2 regions of the Bacillus sp. FAU18 genome follow, and region 1 is predicted to be linked to the other one. Evidence: a T-box and tRNA genes for the amino acid it is inferred to sense, from the RefSeq annotation. Region 1 holds a T-box; the other holds one or more tRNA genes.
The links. A T-box is a leader RNA that pairs with one kind of tRNA and senses whether it is charged. The one in region 1 lies ahead of tyrS (tyrosine--tRNA ligase), so its partner is inferred to be a tRNA-Tyr.
Positions count from the first base shown of each region.

Region 2: it encodes a tRNA-Tyr, which carries the amino acid that the T-box ahead of tyrS (tyrosine--tRNA ligase) is inferred to sense. The anticodon was not compared.

Region 1 is NZ_JBVYHZ010000004.1:841,665-851,554, reverse strand. It holds gene acsA (acetate--CoA ligase) at 1-1,419, shown strand, start outside; T-box leader at 1,474-1,710, shown strand; gene tyrS (tyrosine--tRNA ligase) at 1,761-3,029, shown strand; gene sr7p (small protein SR7P) at 3,159-3,287, shown strand; gene rpsD (30S ribosomal protein S4) at 3,309-3,911, opposite strand; gene AC0OMU_RS15410 (diguanylate cyclase domain-containing protein) at 4,206-5,945, shown strand; gene AC0OMU_RS15405 (GAF domain-containing protein) at 5,983-6,474, opposite strand; gene refZ (transcriptional regulator RefZ) at 6,601-7,224, shown strand; gene hisJ (histidinol-phosphatase HisJ) at 7,221-8,027, opposite strand; gene ezrA (septation ring formation regulator EzrA) at 8,224-9,890, shown strand, end outside.
Region 2 is NZ_JBVYHZ010000004.1:188,554-198,443, forward strand. It holds gene amiE (N-acetylmuramoyl-L-alanine amidase) at 1-366, opposite strand, end outside; gene AC0OMU_RS12065 (PTS transporter subunit EIIC) at 423-1,793, opposite strand; gene AC0OMU_RS12070 (MurR/RpiR family transcriptional regulator) at 1,819-2,670, opposite strand; gene murQ (N-acetylmuramic acid 6-phosphate etherase) at 2,687-3,601, opposite strand; gene AC0OMU_RS12080 (GNAT family N-acetyltransferase) at 3,711-4,193, opposite strand; gene AC0OMU_RS12085 (2-thiouracil desulfurase family protein) at 4,206-4,661, opposite strand; tRNA gene AC0OMU_RS12090 (tRNA-Glu) at 4,841-4,915, shown strand; tRNA gene AC0OMU_RS12095 (tRNA-Val) at 4,919-4,994, shown strand; tRNA gene AC0OMU_RS12100 (tRNA-Thr) at 4,999-5,071, shown strand; tRNA gene AC0OMU_RS12105 (tRNA-Tyr) at 5,094-5,178, shown strand; tRNA gene AC0OMU_RS12110 (tRNA-Gln) at 5,183-5,254, shown strand; gene sigW (RNA polymerase sigma factor SigW) at 5,485-6,048, shown strand; gene rsiW (anti-sigma-W factor RsiW) at 6,062-6,688, shown strand; gene cdaA (diadenylate cyclase CdaA) at 6,849-7,670, shown strand; gene cdaR (CdaA regulatory protein CdaR) at 7,663-9,117, shown strand; gene glmM (phosphoglucosamine mutase) at 9,136-9,890, shown strand, end outside.

The sequences.
Region 1 (9,890 bases):
CGCGTTTTTATTTTTATGCCGAGATCACCCGAGCTTTATTTTATTATGCTAGGCGCAATCAAAATTGGCGCCATCGCCGGGCCGCTGTTCGAAGCATTTATGGAGGGAGCGGTGAAAGACCGGCTTGAAAACAGTGAGGCAAAGGTTGTTGTCACAACGCCTGAGCTGCTGGAGAGAATACCGGTAGACAAACTGCCTCACTTGCAGCATGTCTTCGTAGTCGGGGGAGAGGCTGAGAGCGGCACGAATATCATCAATTATGATGAAGCAGTGAAACAGGAAAGCACAAGACTGGATATCGAATGGATGGATAAAAAAGACGGCTTTCTGCTTCACTATACATCAGGTTCCACTGGTACGCCAAAGGGCGTGCTGCATGTCCATGAAGCGATGATTCAGCAATATCAAACAGGAAAGTGGGTCCTTGATTTAAAGGAAGAAGACATTTATTGGTGCACGGCTGATCCAGGCTGGGTGACAGGTACGGTATATGGCATTTTTGCACCGTGGCTGAACGGAGCGACAAATGTCATCGTCGGCGGACGTTTCAGCCCGGAAAGCTGGTATGGAACGATTGAACAGCTTGGCGTCAATGTCTGGTACAGCGCGCCGACCGCTTTTCGGATGCTGATGGGAGCGGGAGATGAAATGGCTGCGAAATATGATCTAACTTCACTACGGCATGTGCTCAGTGTCGGTGAGCCGCTAAATCCGGAAGTCATCAGATGGGGACATAAAGTTTTTAACAAACGAATTCATGATACATGGTGGATGACCGAAACGGGCAGTCAGCTCATCTGCAACTATCCTTGCATGGATATTAAACCGGGTTCAATGGGTAAGCCGATTCCAGGAGTGGAGGCAGCGATCGTTGACAATCAAGGCAACGAGCTACCGCCATACCGAATGGGCAATCTCGCCATCAAAAAGGGCTGGCCTTCCATGATGCATACCATTTGGAATAACGCTGAAAAGTATGAATCGTATTTCATGCCGGGCGGCTGGTATGTGTCTGGGGATTCTGCTTACATGGATGAAGAGGGATACTTTTGGTTCCAAGGCAGAGTTGATGACGTCATCATGACCTCCGGTGAGCGCGTCGGCCCATTTGAAGTGGAAAGCAAGCTTGTCGAACATCCGGCTATTGCAGAAGCAGGCGTAATCGGAAAGCCTGACCCGGTGCGTGGAGAAATCATTAAAGCCTTTATTGCACTCAGGGAAGGATTTGAGCCGTCTGATAAACTGAAAGAAGAGATCCGCCTATTTGTAAAGCAGGGTCTTGCAGCCCATGCGGCTCCGCGTGAGATCGAATTTAAAGATAAGCTTCCGAAAACCCGAAGCGGAAAGATCATGAGGCGCGTGCTGAAGGCATGGGAGCTTAATCTGCCGGCTGGAGATCTGTCAACAATGGAGGATTAAAAGGCGGCGTTGACACAGGATTTTATTTATGTTAAAAATGATATAGCTTCATATGAAAAGGTAAAGATTGAGACAAGTAGAATATCCTTACGTTCCAGAGAGCTGATGGCCGGTGAAAATCAGCACAGACGGATATATCGAATACACTCATGAACCGCTTTTGCAAACAAAGCCGGCCAGGCTTTCAGTAGTGAAAGAACGGACCTGATCCGTTATCAGGCAAAGTGATAAGACGAATGTTTGCATTCTCTTATTAGTAGGGTGGTACCGCGATAATCAATCGTCCCTTCGTGTAAACGAAGGGGCGTTTTTTATTTTAATCAAAAAAGGAGCTTTATCTTATGACTAACTTACTTGAAGACTTATCCTTCCGCGGATTGATTCAGCAAATGACAGATGAAGAAGGGTTAAATAAACAGCTGAATGAAGAAAAAATTCGCTTGTACTCAGGCTTTGACCCGACAGCAGACAGCTTGCATATCGGACACCTGCTGCCTATTTTAACACTTCGCCGTTTTCAGCTTGCAGGGCATCATCCGATTGCGCTTGTGGGCGGCGCGACGGGCCTCATCGGTGATCCAAGCGGAAAAAAAGCAGAGCGTACATTAAACACTGCTGACATCGTATCCGAATGGTCCCAAAAAATCAAAAACCAGCTGTCCAGATTTCTAGATTTTGAAGCAGCAGAAAACCCAGCTGTCATCGCGAACAACTTTGACTGGATCGGCAAAATGAATGTGATCGATTTCCTTCGAGACGTTGGTAAAAATTTCGGCATCAATTACATGCTGGCAAAAGATACGGTCAGCTCAAGAATTGAATCCGGCATCTCGTACACAGAATTCAGCTACATGATTCTTCAATCTTATGATTTCTTAAATCTTTACAGAGACAAAAACTGTAAACTGCAAATCGGCGGAAGCGATCAGTGGGGCAATATCACAGCGGGTCTTGAACTGATCAGAAAATCAGAAGAAGAAGGAGCAAAAGCGTTCGGCCTAACGATTCCGCTTGTCACAAAAGCAGACGGCACGAAGTTCGGGAAAACGGAAGGCGGCGCGATCTGGCTTGATAAAGAAAAAACATCGCCATATGAATTCTATCAATTCTGGATCAACACAGACGACCGTGACGTTGTCAAATACTTGAAATACTTTACGTTCCTTTCAAAAGAGGAAATTGAAGCATACGCTGAAAAAACAGAAACGGCGCCAGAAAAACGTGAAGCACAAAAACGCCTGGCAGAAGAAGTGACATCACTTGTTCACGGACGCGAGGCGCTGGAGCAAGCCATCAACATCTCCCAAGCGCTGTTCAGCGGCAATATTAAAGAGCTTTCTGCTCAAGACGTAAAGGTAGGCTTTAAAGATGTTCCTTCTATGGAAGTTGACAGCACCCAAGAGTTTTCACTTGTAGATGTGTTGGTGCAATCTAAATTATCTCCTTCTAAACGCCAAGCGCGTGAAGACATTCAAAACGGAGCTGTTTACATTAACGGTGAACGCCAGACGGAAATAAATTATACCCTATCAGCTGAAGACCGTATCGAAAATCAATTTACTGTTCTGCGCCGCGGGAAGAAAAAATACTTCCTTGTGACGTATAAATAAGAAAAAGATCCTTTGCCACTGAAGGCAAAGGATCTTTTTGTTTACCGCATAGGAATGAAAGGAAAAGAGTATATTAGATAGGGCAAACACGACCAATCACCACCTTTTAAATGAAAGGAGCGCTAAAGCGTGAATCTCATGTGTACGATTGCAAAAGAACGGCTGCAGCGGGATTATTGGGAGCAGCAGGCGCAGGATAGTGTTGGCCAGCAAGAGGCAAAAGACAAAATAGACGATAAAAAAACCCCGACCGCATAGCGGCAGGGGTTTTTAAAACGATTAACGAGAGTAGAACTCAACGATAAGCGCTTCGTTAATTTCCGGAGCAAGTTCAGAACGCTCAGGAAGACGAGTGAAAGTACCTTCAAGCTTTTCAGCGTCGAAAGTAAGGTATTCAGGAACAAAGTTGTTCACTTCAACAGATTCTTTGATGATAGAAAGGTTTCTTGATTTTTCGCGAACACCGATTGTTTGACCAGGTTTCACTAGGTAAGACGGGATATCAACGCGGCTTCCGTCTACAAGAATGTGACCGTGGTTAACCAATTGGCGAGCTTGACGGCGAGTACGTGCTAAACCTAGCTTGTACACAACGTTATCAAGACGAGAATCTAAAAGAATCATGAAGTTTTCACCGTGTTTACCAGCTAGTTTGCCAGCTTTGTCAAACAAAGTGCGGAATTGACGTTCGTTTACACCGTACATGTGACGAAGCTTTTGCTTTTCTTGCAATTGCAAACCGTATTCTGATAATTTTTTACGTTGTCCTGGGCCGTGTGGACCTGGAGCGTAAGGGCGTTTTTCTAATTCTTTTCCTGTACCGCTAAGAGAGATTCCTAGACGGCGAGACAGTTTCCAAGATGGACCTGTATAGCGAGCCATAATGTGACTCCTCCTTTGGTTTTATTTTTGTGGAAAATAAAAACCGTCTGCTCTATTCGACCATGCACATTTTGTTTTCATGTATCCTCGCTCCAGCAGCAGAGAGTTACACGATACACCTTATTGATAAGGAACAAAATGAAAACATAGAAGCTGAACAAAAAGGCTGCAATATTTCACACAAAGGTCATTATATAATTTATTTGTTTTGAAGTCAACCATTCCTCCATTATTGCTTCACCGTTTATGATATAATAAACAAAAATTAGTGGTAAACTTTTAGGTGATAAAAACATGGTAGAACAAACTAAAGATCAATTATCCGCCTTTCATTATCATATGCTCGATTTTTTATTAACCAAATCTGAAAAAGTCACATTCACCGACTCTTTAATATGGCTGACTTCGGCTATTCAAACCTATTTTTCAACCCTTTGTGTTTCGCTTACACCGTCATCATCAGACTTTGTGACAAAACTGGCAGATGGTGAAGCGCGTTTTTCCGCTTCAAAAATAAACGCTTCATGTTATCTGATTGAGGACGGCTCCGGCAGGCGTTTCCATCTTGCGTGCAGGCAGGATGAAGAGATTCCTGAAGGGCTTCCGGACGTGGTTGCTTCATTTTTAAACCAGTCGATGAAACAGGAAAGACTCTATAACAAAACGATCTACCAAAAAAAGATATACAAAATGACGGAGCTGTTCCATTCACTGCTTGATCAGACAGATGTGCTGAAGCAGCTTTTAGAAAGCTTGACCAGCACATTTTCTCTTTTTGAGTTTTCTTTATTTATATCGCACGATCAAGACCAATGTTTAGGGATTCCTGCAAAAGAGCTGTATATGGAAGGGGAAAAATCCGATTCCTTTGCGCTCAAAGTGTATTTGTCCGGGGACATTTTGCGGAAAAATGAATCTGCCGCCTATATTCCGATCAAAGGACAGCAGGGCACATACGGGGTGTTGAAGGCTGAGGGAACGGGTGACAGCTTTCTTACTGATGCCTGCCTTGATGAAATGTCGCTGTTAGCAAACGCCGCGGGAAAAGCGTTTGAAAATGCCCAGCTCTACGAACAATCCAAAGCAAGCATCGCAAATTTGGAATTGATTAATGAAACATCACGCCGCCTGAATCAGCGGCTGACACTGACTGATACAATGAATGATCTGGCTGTGAGAATGGCAGAATCGTTTCAGGCAGAAGAAGTGGGATTTTTTCATATAGACCATTTTGAAAACCTAACATTGCTCCCAGGCAGCACAGCATTTTTTAAAGAAGCGAAGCCGTCAGATTTTTATAATGAGCTGAAAGAAAAGCTGTATGAAGGTGAAAAAGGGGTTTTCATCGGGAATGGCCAGTCTGTTTTTGGGAAGGCGGGGTACGGCTCGCTGATGGCTGCTCCGATGATTCAAAACGACCGGCTTCTAGGTTTTGCGGTTTTATTGAAACAGGAGCTGTACGCTTTTACATTTGAAATGTACAAGCTGTTTCAGGCGCTGATTCATCACGCGACACTGGCTGTAACCAATTCAATGCTCCGCGACCGCCTTGAGCATCTCGTGAAAACAGATCAGCTGACTGAACTGTATTCACGAGCGTATTTAGATGAAAAAATTCAATACAGCATGAAAATCCACCAAAAGGGTGTTTTTATTCTTGTTGATATTGATAATTTTAAGAATGTAAATGATACGTACGGCCATCAGACTGGGGACGAGATTTTAATTCAAGTCGCTTCAGTGATTAAAAGCAACATCCGAAAGCATGATGTCGGTGCCCGCTGGGGAGGCGAGGAGCTGGCGATTTATTTGCCAAATGTGCCGGTTGCAGTGGGGAAACGGATTACCGAGCGACTGGTTTATGCGGTCAGAAAAAATACGAAACCCGAGGTAACCATTTCCTGCGGTATATCCTGCTGGACGACAGAAACAAAAAAGTCGCTGAAAGAGCTTGTGCATGAGGCAGATGAAGCGCTCTACAGCGCGAAACGGAGCGGGAAAAACCGTTTGATGATTCATGACTCAATAAAATAAAAAAAGCCCAAAACGATATCAGTTTTGGGCTTTTATATTACTGAGCTAACGCTTTTTCTAGCGTTTCGGCAAATTGAGTTAAGTATTTTTCATCAATTTCGTCGAAACGGTTTTTCACTGGGCTGTCGATGTCCAAGACGCCGACAATTTTTCCGTCTACACGAATCGGAAGCACAATTTCTGATTGAGACGCTGCATCGCAGGCGATATGTCCAGGAAACGCGTTTACATCCTCAACACGTTCCACTTTTCCGTTTGCGTACGCTGTGCCGCAAACCCCTCTGCCGAAAGGAATCCGAACACATGCCGGCAGGCCTTGGAACGGACCTAACACAAGCTGTCCATCCTCTTCTTTGGCAAAATAGAAACCCGCCCAGTTGACTTCAGGCAGCGAATGATACAGCAGCGCTGAGGCATTTGCATAGTTAGCTATTTGGTCTGTTTCGTCTTCGGTCATGGCTTCGAGCTGTTTTAGCAGAAGCTGATAGTCTTTTTCTTTATCTCCAGATTGTTTTTCGACATGGAACATGGAAAACCCTCACTTTTTCTATAATATAAAACAAAGTTCCGGCTTTTCTGCCGGCATTTGTCGATAAGTTCTTACAGGAACAGCGGCTTTCTGCTTGAATAGTATCAAGAGGAAGGAGTGAGCCGTATGAAAGTAAGCACCAAAGACAAAATTATTGAATCTGCTGTCATGCTTTTTAACCAAAAAGGATTTTCTGGCACGTCTGTCCGTGAAATCGCAAAGTCAGCTGATGTAAATGTTGCGCACATCTCCTACTATTTTAAAGGCAAAGGAGGCTTGATGGAACACTTAGTTTCAGAGTTTTACGAAGGCTACAGCAAAACGCTTGAAACAGCGGCAAGCAATATCTCTTCTCAAAGCACGCAGGAACATCTTCTTCAATTGGTTTTCGATATTTTATCCTATCAGCATAATCATCGTCAATTAACTCGTTTTGTCTACCGGGAAGTTACAATTGACTCCACATTAATCAGGGAAATTATGTCGACATATCTAATGAAGGAAAAGTATATCTTTCAGCTGATCATTGAGGAAGGAGAAAAACAGCGTGAATATTTAACGCTGCCGCTGCCTCATTTTATTCTCCAATTAAAATCTCTCTTGATGATGCCCTATCTCCAGCCTCAATATATTTCAGAAGTACTCTACATGCAGCCGCACGAGCCGTATTTTTATAAAATGTATTTTGAAGAAATCAAGATTTGGATCAGAAGCGTCTTCCGGACAGGAGACGTGGCGCTCACCAATTAGCACCGTTCCAAAAACGCCTCATACGCATATCCGACATCTCCCGCTTGATGGGCATCTGACCCAAACACAAGCGGGATCTTCTTTTGCTTCGCTTTATTCAGCATCCAATCCTCGATATAAATACCGCCAGCGTAAGTTTTTCTTAAGCCGGAAGTATTGAAGTCGAGCTCCATTCCGTTTTCTTCAATGGCATTCAGGCACAGGGAAACGAGGCCGCGAATATGCTCGGACATGCTGTATGGAAACAGCTTGATGAATTTTTGGACGAGTGTGATGTGACCGACTCTTTTTGGCTTATAAACGCCGAGAGATGCTACAATGGAAGAATAGATACTCCGGTAATATTGTTCGTATACAGCTTCAATGCTTCCGCAGGCTGAAATTAGCTCTTTGAAGGTATGCTCGTCATAATCAAGGCATAGATAGGAAGAGTCTGTGCGCAAAAAATGAACGGATAAGATGCTGTCATCTAAATATGGCCCGTATGTGTCCAGGAATAATGTAATTTCGTCTTCAAATTCAGCGATATAATCGACTTCAAGCCCTGTCCGTATGCTAAGCTGTCCGCGATATTCTTTTTTTAATCCGGAAATTTCATTGATATAGCGTTCCAAAGAAGCTTGCGCCATCGCGCTGTCTTTCAGCGGCGTGGGATCGGTAAAAGAGGGCGGCAATGGGGCGTGTTCGGTAAAAGTAATCGATTCAAACCCTTTTTTTAAGGCTTCTTCTGCATATTGTCTGAGTGTGTCATTGGAGCCGTGAGGGCAAAATGGTGTGTGAATATGTCCGTCTCGCTTTTGCATTGATGTCACCCCATGAAAAAATAGTCAAATCCTGCCGATTTTGCACAAAAAGTTTTTGATTTCTGGTCAAAAAATGTTTGTTACATGGTATCATAATAACAATGAAAACGACAGTTTTTCTCAATACATATCCTGAAATCTTTCTGAATAAATAAAACACCCTGACAGATTAAGGTAAACAGCAAGGGGGCTCATTATGGAGTTTGTCATTGGATTATTAATTGTACTGCTTGCGCTGTTTGCGGCAGGCTACTTTTTCAGGAAAAAAATCTACGCCGAAATCGACCGGCTGGAATCGTGGAAGATTGAAATTCTGAATCGGTCGATCGTGGAAGAAATGTCTAAAATAAAACATTTAAAAATGACGGGTCAGACAGAAGAGTTCTTTGAGAAGTGGCGTGAAGAATGGGATGAGATTGTCACAGCCCACATGCCGAAAGTTGAAGAGCTCCTTTATGATGCCGAGGAAAATGCAGACAAATACCGGTTTAAAAAGGCCAATCAAGTGCTCGTTCATATCGACGACCTGCTGACAGCGGCTGAATCAAGCATTGAAAAGATTCTTCGGGAAATCAGCGATCTTGTCACAAGTGAGGAAAAGAGCCGTGAAGAGATTGAACAGGTGAGGGAGCGCTATTCGAAATCTCGAAAAAACCTGCTGGCTTACAGCCACCTTTACGGGGAGCTTTATGACAGCCTTGAAAAGGATCTGGACGAAATTTGGAGCGGCATCAAACAATTTGAAGAAGAAACAGAAGGCGGAAACTATATTACTGCAAGAAAAGTACTGCTTGAGCAGGACCGCAATCTTGAGCGGCTTCAGTCATACATCGATGACGTGCCGAAGCTGTTAGCTGATTGTAAGCAAACGGTGCCTGGCCAGATTGCTAAGCTCAAGGACGGCTATGCCGAGATGAAAGAAAAAGGGTACAAGCTTGAGCATATCCAGCTTGATAAGGAATTAGAAAATCTGTCAAACCAGCTGAAACGAGCGGAACATGTCCTGATGACTGAGCTGGATATTGATGAAGCGTCCGCAATCCTGCAGCTCATTGACGAAAATATTCAATCTGTTTATCAGCAGCTGGAGGGCGAAGTTGAAGCTGGTCAATCCGTACTAAGCAAAATGCCTGAATTGATTATTGCTTACGACAAGCTTAAAGAAGAGAAAGAGCATACGAAGGCGGAAACTGAGCTGGTGAAGGAAAGCTACAGGCTGACAGCCGGTGAGCTCGGCAAACAGCAGGCTTTTGAAAAGCGCCTTGATGAAATTGGGAAGTTGCTATCATCCGTTAAAGATAAGCTTGATGCAGAGCATGTCGCCTACTCACTTTTAGTAGAAGAAGTTGCTTCAATAGAGAAGCAAATTGAAGAAGTGAAAAAAGAGCATGACGAGTATCGTGAAAATCTGCAAGCGCTGAGAAAAGAAGAGCTTCAGGCGAGGGAGACGCTCAGCAATTTGAAAAAAACAATTTCTGAGACAGCAAGACTGCTGAAGAATAGCAACATTCCAGGCATTCCGAGCCATATTCAAGAGATGCTGGAGAACGCGCATCATCATATTCAAGAAACGGTCAATCAACTAAACGAACTTCCATTAAATATGGAAGAAGCCGGAGCCCATTTGAAGCAAGCAGAAGATATCGTCAACAGGGCAAGCCGGGAATCAGAGGAACTTGTCGAGCAGGTCATCCTCATTGAAAAAATCATTCAGTTCGGAAACCGGTTCAGAAGCCAGAATCATATTTTATCTGAACAGCTGAAAGAAGCGGAAAGACGTTTTTATGCTTTTGATTATGACGACTCTTATGAAATTGCAGCTGCCGCTGTAGAAAAGGCTGCGCCAGGTGCAGTAGAAAAAAT
Region 2 (9,890 bases), 650 kb from region 1:
CAATGCAAAATTTGTTGCGTACATTTTTGTATTTGAGGCTAAGTCAAACATCGTGCGGGTTTTCATTTTGGCCGGACGGCGCAGCAGTTCTGATCCTTCGTACTTTTTACTGTAGCCGTATGCTGCTTTTTTTATGATGCGTCCATCCTTCACCACCACAAGAACGGCGCCTGGGAATCCTGCTGCAATATCCCGTTCTATCATCTGATCTACCTTCCTTAGCTTCTTCGTCGAGAATTGTGCAGTTTCTGCATTTATGGTTTTCAGCTCAACCAAGTTGTCTGCTGTTTGTGCGAAGGTTTCATTTGGCGCAAATATCGACAGGGTTAAAATGGCACTGAATATGAACCGTGTCTTTGTTTTCACAGGCTAGCCCCTTTCTGTGCTTCTATCCCGTTTACTATCCCTAATACAGAAACAATTTAATCGAACTGTGAAGCCATTTCATCTTTATATCCGAATGCATAGGTCAATAAAAAGCCGGCCGCGTAGGAAATAAAGAGCCCAACGATATACAGGATGATTTGCGAAGGCAGGACTAGAAAAGAAAGCGGCAGTCCGGAGACACCAATCGCAATGGTGGCTACTTGAAAATAAGCTTGAAAGGCGCCGCCGATTCCAGCTCCTAAACATGCTGTTAAAAACGGACGGCCAAGCGGCAGCGTGACTCCGAAAATAAGCGGTTCACCAATGCCGAGCAGTCCCGATGGAAGCCCGCCGGCGATTGCTTTCCTCAGTGTTGTTTTTTTCGTCTTCACGAAAACGGCAAAGGCCGCGCCTACCTGTCCTGCACCTCCCATAGCCAAAATAGGGAGCAGAGGATCATTGCCAATTGAATTGATCAGTTCCATGTGCACAGGCGTCAAGCCTTGATGCAGTCCGGTTACGACGAGAGGGAGGAAGGTTGCGCCCAGAATAAAGCCCGCAGCGATGCCGCCGATGTCCAGGATGGACAGAAGGCCGGATGTAATGGCATCAGAAATGAATCCGCCTAAAGGCATAAATACGACATACGTTACGATTCCGGTGATTAACAGTGAAACGGTGGGTGTGACAATGATATCGAGTGATTGAGGAATAAAACGGCGAATAAATTGTTCGGTGTAAGCAATGAATATGGCTGCGAAAAGGACGCCGATCAGACCTCCCCTGCCCGGGAGAAGCTCTTCTCCAAATAAACTGATTTTTGCGATCTCCGGATTGATAATCAAGATCCCGGCCAAAGCCCCAAGTGCGGGTGTCCCGCCAAATTCTTTCGAAGCGTTAATACCAACGAGAATGCCGAGATAAGTGAACAGCCCTGATCCGATGACTGTCAGGATAACCGCAATTTGTGAGTCTGCAGAGAGCCAGCCTGCTTGAATAATTGCTTTGGTAATCCCAGTAATTAAACCGGAAGCGACTAGAGCGGGAATAAGAGGGATAAAAATGCTGGCAATTTTACGTAAGAAAAGTTTAAAAGGAGTGGCGTTTTTTCGATTGATATCGGCTTTCTTTTTGGCCGCTGCTTCTTTGACATCGGCACCTTCTTCTGCTGCTGACACGAGCTTCGAGAAAACAGCTGTAACATGATTGACGACTCCTGTGCCGAGGATAATTTGTAAGGTTTCAGCTTCAACGACCCCCAATACGCCGTCAAGCTTTCTTAAAGCCTGAGCATCCGCTTTGCTTTCATCGTAAGGCGTAATGCGCAGGCGTGTCATGCAATGCGTATATGAAGAAATATTGGATTTTCCTCCGCATAGCTCAAGGATTTTCTGTGCGAGATGATGGTAGTTATTTTCTTTGCTCATTAAAACCCCTCCCCTTCAAGATGCCTTATTTTATTCTCATAGATTGTATGGCTGCTCTCGTTTTATCGATATAACCGGTTGTCGTTTCATACTGCTCAGCCGCCATGCCTAAAAACAAAACATCAATTATAAAAAGCTGGGCGAGGCGGGAGGAAGTGGCTGCACTTCGAATCAAGGCTTCATTGGAATGGGCTGTATACAAAGGGACATCAGCCAGTGCGGAGACGGATGTCTGACTGAATTGTGTGAGGCTGATCGTTGTGATGCCTTTTTCCTTGGCCATGGCGAACAGTTCAATGATTTCCTGTGTCTCTCCTGAAAACGAAATGGCAAATACGATGTCGTCTTTATCTGCATTTGCGATTAAAGATGCCACAAGATGAGTGTCTGTAAACGCGGTTGCTTGTTTATGAATGCGAAGCCACTTTTGCTGGGCGTCCTTGGCGACAATGCCGGAAGCCCCGAGGCCGATAAAATGCACGGTATGAGCTTTGAGAAGCAGAGAAACCGCTCGTTCAAGCTCTTTGTAGTCCATCAGGTCTGAAGTATCCTGAATGGCTTGAATGGCATTGCCGGCCGTTTTTTCGGAAATGGAGGGCAGCAGCTCGTGGGGAACAATATCCCGGTAGCCCTGAAACGTAGGCTTTGCCAGATCGCCCGCTACTCTCATTTTTAAATCTTGAAATCCTTTTAAACCGAGTGATTTGCAGAGCCTGATGACGGCAGCGTCACTTGAATTGGCTAAGGCGCTAATTTCGTTGACCGTGCTTTCGATTGCTTTGTGGGGATGGGCTAGGATATAATCTGCAAGTTTGCGCTCGGATGGAGGGAGCTTATGCTTCATTGATTGGATGATCGCTAAACCGCCTGTGGCCATTCTAGTTCTCTCCTTATCATGGATGGTAATGTTCGATTGCTTTGTCAATGAAACCGTTTGCTTCATCGAGTAATGTCTTTGCTTGTTTCTGATCTGTGCTTGTTTTGAGCATGACGATTGCTGTTTTGACGTGATGATCGGCTTGTTCCAGGGTGTGCCTGGCTGTGTCGTATGAAGCATTTGTAAGGCTTTGGATGATACTGATGGCGCGTTCTTTTAGTTTTTTGTTGCTGACGTTGACGTCTACCATCAAGTTTTCGTAAACCTTGCCGATTTTGACCATTACAGCGGTAGATATCATGTTTAGAATCATTTTATGAGCGGTTGCGGCTTTCATACGTGTTGATCCTGTAATGGCCTCAGGTCCGACGACAACCTCAATGCTGTGATCCGCATCCTTGCTGATGGCGGAATTTTCATTGCAAGTAAGGGCGATGGTGTGTGCTCCGACTTTGCGGGCGTATCTTAGGGCGCCTGCGGCGTAGGGTGTGCGGCCGCTTGCTGCGATGGCAATGACGGTGTCATTTGAAGTGAGCTGTATGTTTCTTAAATCTTCAGCTCCTGCTTCTTCACTGTCTTCAATGCCCTCTGCTGCCTGTAAAAAGGCTTTGGGGCCTCCAGCCATGATTCCGATGACCTGATCTGGGCTTACGCTGTAGGTGGGAGGACATTCAACAGCATCCATGACGCCGAGTCTGCCGCTTGTACCGGCGCCTGTATATATGAGCCGGCCTCCATTTTGAAACGATTCATATGCGCAGTCTACAGCTGTTTTGATGTCGGGGAGAACCTCCTGAACGGCTGCAGCGACTTTCATATCTTCGTTGTTGATCATTTTGAGGATGCCGAGAGTGTTTGCTTTGTGGATTTCAACTGTTTGGCTATTGCGTGATTCCGTTGTAAGACGGTGAATGTTTAATGGTTCTGACATGAGGATGCCCCCTGTTTTAAAATGATATATCTCAATATTCAGTATATTCATTTCTGTTATGATATTTCAACTATGTTTTTTAATTTTTGAAATTTTATTTCACTCAAGACTATAAGAAATGATGAAGGATCAACTGTTCTCCAAGCGGCCCGATTCTTCGCCGTCCTTTATCAAGGAACCCGCTTTTCATATAAAGGTGTTTTGCGCGTATGTTCAGATGATTGACGGCCAAGATGATTTCGTCGCACCATGGAAAATATCCGCTCACAAAAGCGGGAAGCAAAATCATGGCTTTTTTCGCATAGCCTTTTCCGTGGTGCACAGCGTTTAAAGACAGGGAGCTGAGCAGTAAAGCAAATGGATTGTTAGAATAGGAAGCAAGCGTTTCTTTTGATGCATGTAAAATGAAAAAACCGACCGGAAGGTCGTCTTTTAAGATGACAACCGGGTATCGGTCCTGTATGCCCAGAGCCTGAGACAGCACCTCTTTCGGGAGGGAGGTAAAGCGTTTGTCATCGTTGGTGAGCGTGAATGCTTGAAGCTCGGGCAAGTGTTCAGGCTTATAGAAGGATAAAGAAATGTCTTGAGTCATGGGGTGGCCTCCTTACAAGATGTCGTCAAGCTTGTTTTCCGAAATGACCTGGTAGCCCGCTTGTTTTAACAATGCGGCGGTTACTCCGTTGCCGGTGATTTTTTTGCCAGAGAAGGTGCCGTTATAGATAAACCCGCTTCCGCAAGATGGACTGTTTTCTTTTAATATGACGGCAGAAGCGTTGATTTCTTTTGCGTAAGCCAATGTTTTCGCGGCGCCTTCCATATATAGTTCTGTGACGTCTTCTCCTGAAGCTGTCACGATTTTCGCTGTTCCATTGAGGACATCCTCGCCGGTGCCTCCTATGATTTCTGCGGGTTCGCGTGGGGTAGAGAAGCCGCCGAGAAGTTCAGGGCAAGCCATGACTGCTTTCTTTTCATCGACGAGTTTTCTGATTTTCTCCGACGCTGCGTGAGAGCCGTTATATCTGCATTCAATGCCTCCAAGGCAAGAACTGACTAGAATCATATTGGTTTCTCCTCTCTTGCTTTGCTTGTCTCTATCATAAAATAAATGGCTTTAGTTGGGAGGCTTTTTCAGTTAAAAAAGGAGTTAAAAAGTTTGAAAATAAAAAATTTAATTTTCCTCTTTACAAACAGGGGGTGACCTGTATATAATAACTTTTGTCAGCTCGACGAGAACACAACGGCCCGTTGGTCAAGCGGTTAAGACACCGCCCTTTCACGGCGGTAACACGGGTTCGAATCCCGTACGGGTCACCATTTGGAGGATTAGCTCAGCTGGGAGAGCATCTGCCTTACAAGCAGAGGGTCGGCGGTTCGAGCCCGTCATCCTCCACCATCTTGCCGGTGTAGCTCAATTGGTAGAGCAACTGACTTGTAATCAGTAGGTTGGGGGTTCAAGTCCTCTTGCCGGCACTGTTTTTTCAAAATTTTATGTGGAGGGGTAGCGAAGTGGCTAAACGCGGCGGACTGTAAATCCGCTCCCTCAGGGTTCGGCAGTTCGAATCTGCCCCCCTCCACCATTATTGGGCTATAGCCAAGCGGTAAGGCAACGGACTTTGACTCCGTCATGCGTTGGTTCGAATCCAGCTAGCCCAGTCACAGACACCTTTGATCAAAAGGTGTCTTTTTTCTTTTCGGAAAAATCATTCCAACTTCTAACTGTTCAGTCTGTATAATAATTTTAAAAATATGTTAAGGTAGTTTATTCACGAATTACCATCTACACCCTGCCAAAAATTTGATAAACTTATTTTATAAAAAAATTGAAACCTTTTGAAACGAAGCTCGTATACATACAGACCGGTGAAGGCAGAGGTTAGATAAATATGGAAATGATGATTAAAAAAAGAATTAAACAAGTCAAAAAAGGCGACCAGGATGCATTTGCGGACATCGTAGATATTTACAAAGATAAAATTTATCAGCTTTGCTACCGTATGCTTGGCAATGTGCATGAGGCGGAGGATATTGCACAGGAAGCTTTCATCAGAGCGTACGTTAATATCGACAGTTTTGATATTAACCGGAAATTTTCAACTTGGCTTTATCGAATCGCGACCAATTTGACCATTGACCGCATTCGCAAAAAGAAGCCGGATTATTACCTCGATGCAGAAGTGGCTGGTACGGAAGGCTTGACCATGTATTCTCAAATCGCCGCAGATGGTGTTTTGCCTGAAGATGCAGTTGTGTCGCTGGAGCTCTCAAACACGATACAGCAGAAAATTTTAAAGCTTCCTGACAAATACAGAACAGTCATCGTATTAAAGTATATTGACGAACTCTCATTAATTGAAATTGGGGAGATTCTAAACATTCCTGTGGGGACTGTGAAAACGCGGATTCACAGAGGCAGAGAGGCTCTTAGAAAACAATTAAGGGATCTTTAAGTGGGGTGATGAAATGAGCTGTCCTGAACAAATTGTGCAGCTTATGCATATGCATCTTGATGGAGATATCCTTCCAAAAGATGAACACGTATTAAATGAACATCTGGAGACATGCGAGAAATGCAGAAAGCATTTTTACGAGATGGAGAAATCCATAGCGCTCGTACGGAGCACATCGCATGTCGAAGCCCCCGCGGATTTTACCGCTAATGTCATGGCAAAATTGCCTAAGGAGAAGAAAAGAGCTTCTGTAAAAAGATGGTTCAGAACCCATCCCGTTATCGCAGCTGCTGCGGTATTCATCATTTTGATGGGCGGAGGTTTTTTTAACAGCTGGCATAATGACCACAATTTCAGCGTATCCAAGCAGCCGAATCTTGTGGTTCATAACCATACTGTGACCGTGCCAGAAGGTGAGACGGTCACAGGTGATGTCACTGTCAAAAACGGCAAGCTGATTATTAAAGGCAAAATAGACGGGGATGTAACCGTCGTAAACGGCGAAAAGTATATGGCCTCTGCTGGACAAGTCACCGGTCAGATTGAAGAAATCAATCAATTATTCGACTGGACATGGTACAAGATGAAGTCTGCGGGGAAAAGTGTACTCGATGCATTCAGTCCGAACGGAGAAGAGTAAAGCGCGTTAGCCGCTTTGCTCTTTTTTTGCGGGCTGAGAGGGCTGGCACATTTCACTTGCTAAATCGAAATGTGGTATAATGGGCTCGCTATGTAAAGTACATATGCGTAACACGTAAAACACAAAATACGAAATGACTGAAATCTTGGAGGACGAGGAAATGGCTTTTGAGGATATCCCTTTTTTGCAGTACCTCGGCAATGCCGTTGATATTCTCCTTGTTTGGTATGTGATATATAAATTGATTATGGTGATACGCGGCACGAAAGCGGTTCAGCTGTTAAAAGGAATTGTAGTCATCGTGCTTGTTCGTATGGCCAGCCAATATTTGGGCCTCAGCACACTTCAATGGCTGATGGACCAAGCGATAACATGGGGATTTTTAGCAATTATTATTATTTTTCAGCCTGAGCTGAGAAGAGCGCTTGAACAGCTAGGCCGCGGCCGCTTTTTTTCGAGGAGCGGCACGCCTGTTGAAGAAGCGCAGCAGAAAACGATTGAGGCCATTACAAAAGCGATCAATTATATGGCGAAACGCCGTATAGGCGCCCTGCTGACCATTGAGCGGGATACTGGAATGGGGGATTATATTGAAACCGGCATACCACTGAATGCCAAAGTCAGCTCTGAGCTGCTGATCAATATTTTTATCCCAAACACCCCGCTTCACGACGGTGCGGTGATTATGAAAAATAATGAAATTGCCGCGGCCGCCTGTTATCTGCCGCTTTCTGAGAGCCCGTTTATTTCAAAAGAACTGGGCACGCGGCACAGAGCAGCTGTCGGTATCAGTGAAGTAACAGACAGTTTGACGATTATTGTGTCTGAAGAGACCGGCGGCGTCAGTGTGGCAAAGAACGGCGACCTTCACAGAGAGCTTACAGAAGAAGCGCTGAAAGAAATGCTTGAAGCCGAGTTTAAGAAAAACACCAGAGACACTTCTTCTAACCGCTGGTATTGGAGGGGCAAGAAAAATGGATAAATTCTTAAACAACCGCTGGGCTGTGAAAATCATTGCTCTGCTTTTCGCGCTCTTGCTTTATGTGGCGGTTAACAGCAACCAAGCACCGACTCCGAAAAAACCGGGTGAATCTTTCTTTCCGACATCAACAACTGATGAAGCAACTCTGACTGATATTCCGGTTAAAGCGTATTATGATGATGAAAATTACGTCGTGACGGGTGTTCCGCAAACGGTTAATGTCACGATAAAAGGCTCGACAAGCGCTGTGAAAAAGGCTCGGCAGACCAAAAACTTTGAAATATATGCCGATATGGAACATTTGAAAACCGGCACACATAAGGTTGAGCTTAAGGCCAAAAACGTGTCGGATGGGCTGACAATCTCAATTAATCCGTCTGTTACGACAGTGACCATTCAGGAACGGACGACCAAAAGTTTTCCCGTAGAAGTGGAGTACTACAACAAAAGCAAGATGAAAAAAGGCTATTCTCCGGAGCAGCCGATTGTCAGTCCAAAAAATGTGCAGATTACCGGATCGAAAAATGTCATCGATAATATTTCTCTTGTAAAAGCTTCAGTGAATTTGGAAAACGCAGATGAAACGATTGAAAAGGAAGCGAAAGTGACTGTCTATGATAAAGACGGAAACGCGCTTCCTGTCGACGTGGAGCCCTCGGTCATCAAGATTACCGTTCCGGTGACAAGCCCGAGTAAAAAAGTGCCCTTTAAAATTGAACGGACAGGAAGCCTTCCTGACGGTGTCAGCATAGCGAATATTGAATCCAGCCCCAGTGAGGTAACGGTTTACGGCTCACAGGATGTGTTGGATTCTCTTGAATTTATTGACGGCGTCAGCTTAGATTTAAGTAAAATTAACAAGGATTCCGATATCGAGGCAGATATTCCGCTTCCTGACGGTGTCAAAAAAATCTCACCGTCAAAGGTGACTTTGCATATAGAAGTCGATAGTGAAGCGGATCAGAAGTTCGAGAATGTCCCTATCAAGACTGTAGGGCTGAGCAGCTCACAAAACATTGAATTTCTTGATCCTGAATCACAAGCGATAGACGTAACGGCTAAAGGCTCTCCCGCGAATATAAAAAAACTGAAAAAATCAGATATTGAATTGTATGTGAATGTTTCAGATTTAGAGGACGGGGAGCATAGCGTGAAGCTTGAAGTGAACGGGCCACAGAATGTAACCTGGTCCTTGGGGCGGAAAAACGCCAAAATCAAGCTGACGTCTAAGAAAAGCAATACATCAACGAATGATAACAGCAGCAATACATCAGGGAATCAGGATGACACAGATAAACAAACAAATGATCAAAAGAACAATCAGCAAGAAGATACAAAGAACACTGATAAAAACAGCAACGATCAAAACCAAGACGAAAATAAAGATCAAAACCAAGATCAGGATGAGGATGAATCCACTGCGAATTCACAATCCTCATCGGAATAAAAAAGGAGCGATTATAAAATGGGCAAGTATTTTGGAACAGACGGTGTAAGAGGTGTCGCCAATAGTGAGCTTACACCTGAGCTGGCCTTTAAAGTCGGACGTTTCGGCGGTTATGTGCTGACAAAAGACAAACAACGTCCAAAAGTGCTGATAGGCCGCGATACACGCATCTCCGGCCATATGCTGGAGGGAGCCCTTGTCGCCGGACTTTTATCCATTGGCGCAGAAGTCATGCGCCTAGGTGTCATTTCTACACCAGGTGTATCTTATTTGACAAAAGCGATGGATGCAGAGGCGGGCGTCATGATTTCCGCTTCTCATAACCCAGTGCAGGATAACGGCATCAAATTCTTTGGGGGAGATGGATTTAAGCTTTCTGATGAACAGGAGGCTGAAATTGAGCGCCTGATGGACGAACCTGAGGATAAGCTGCCAAGACCTGTCGGAGCAGACCTTGGACTTGTAAACGATTATTTTGAAGGCGGACAAAAATATCTGCAATTCTTAAAACAGACAGCTGATGAAGATTTCACAGGCATTCATGTGGCATTGGACTGTGCCCATGGCGCAACGTCATCCTTGGCGACACACCTGTTTGCTGATTTAGATGCAGATGTTTCTACAATGGGGACTTCCCCGAACGGATTAAACATTAATGACGGCGTCGGTTCGACTCATCCCGAAGCGCTCAGCGCGTTTGTCAAAGAGAAAAACGCGGATCTCGGTCTTGCGTTCGACGGTGACGGCGACCGCCTGATTGCTGTAGATGAAAA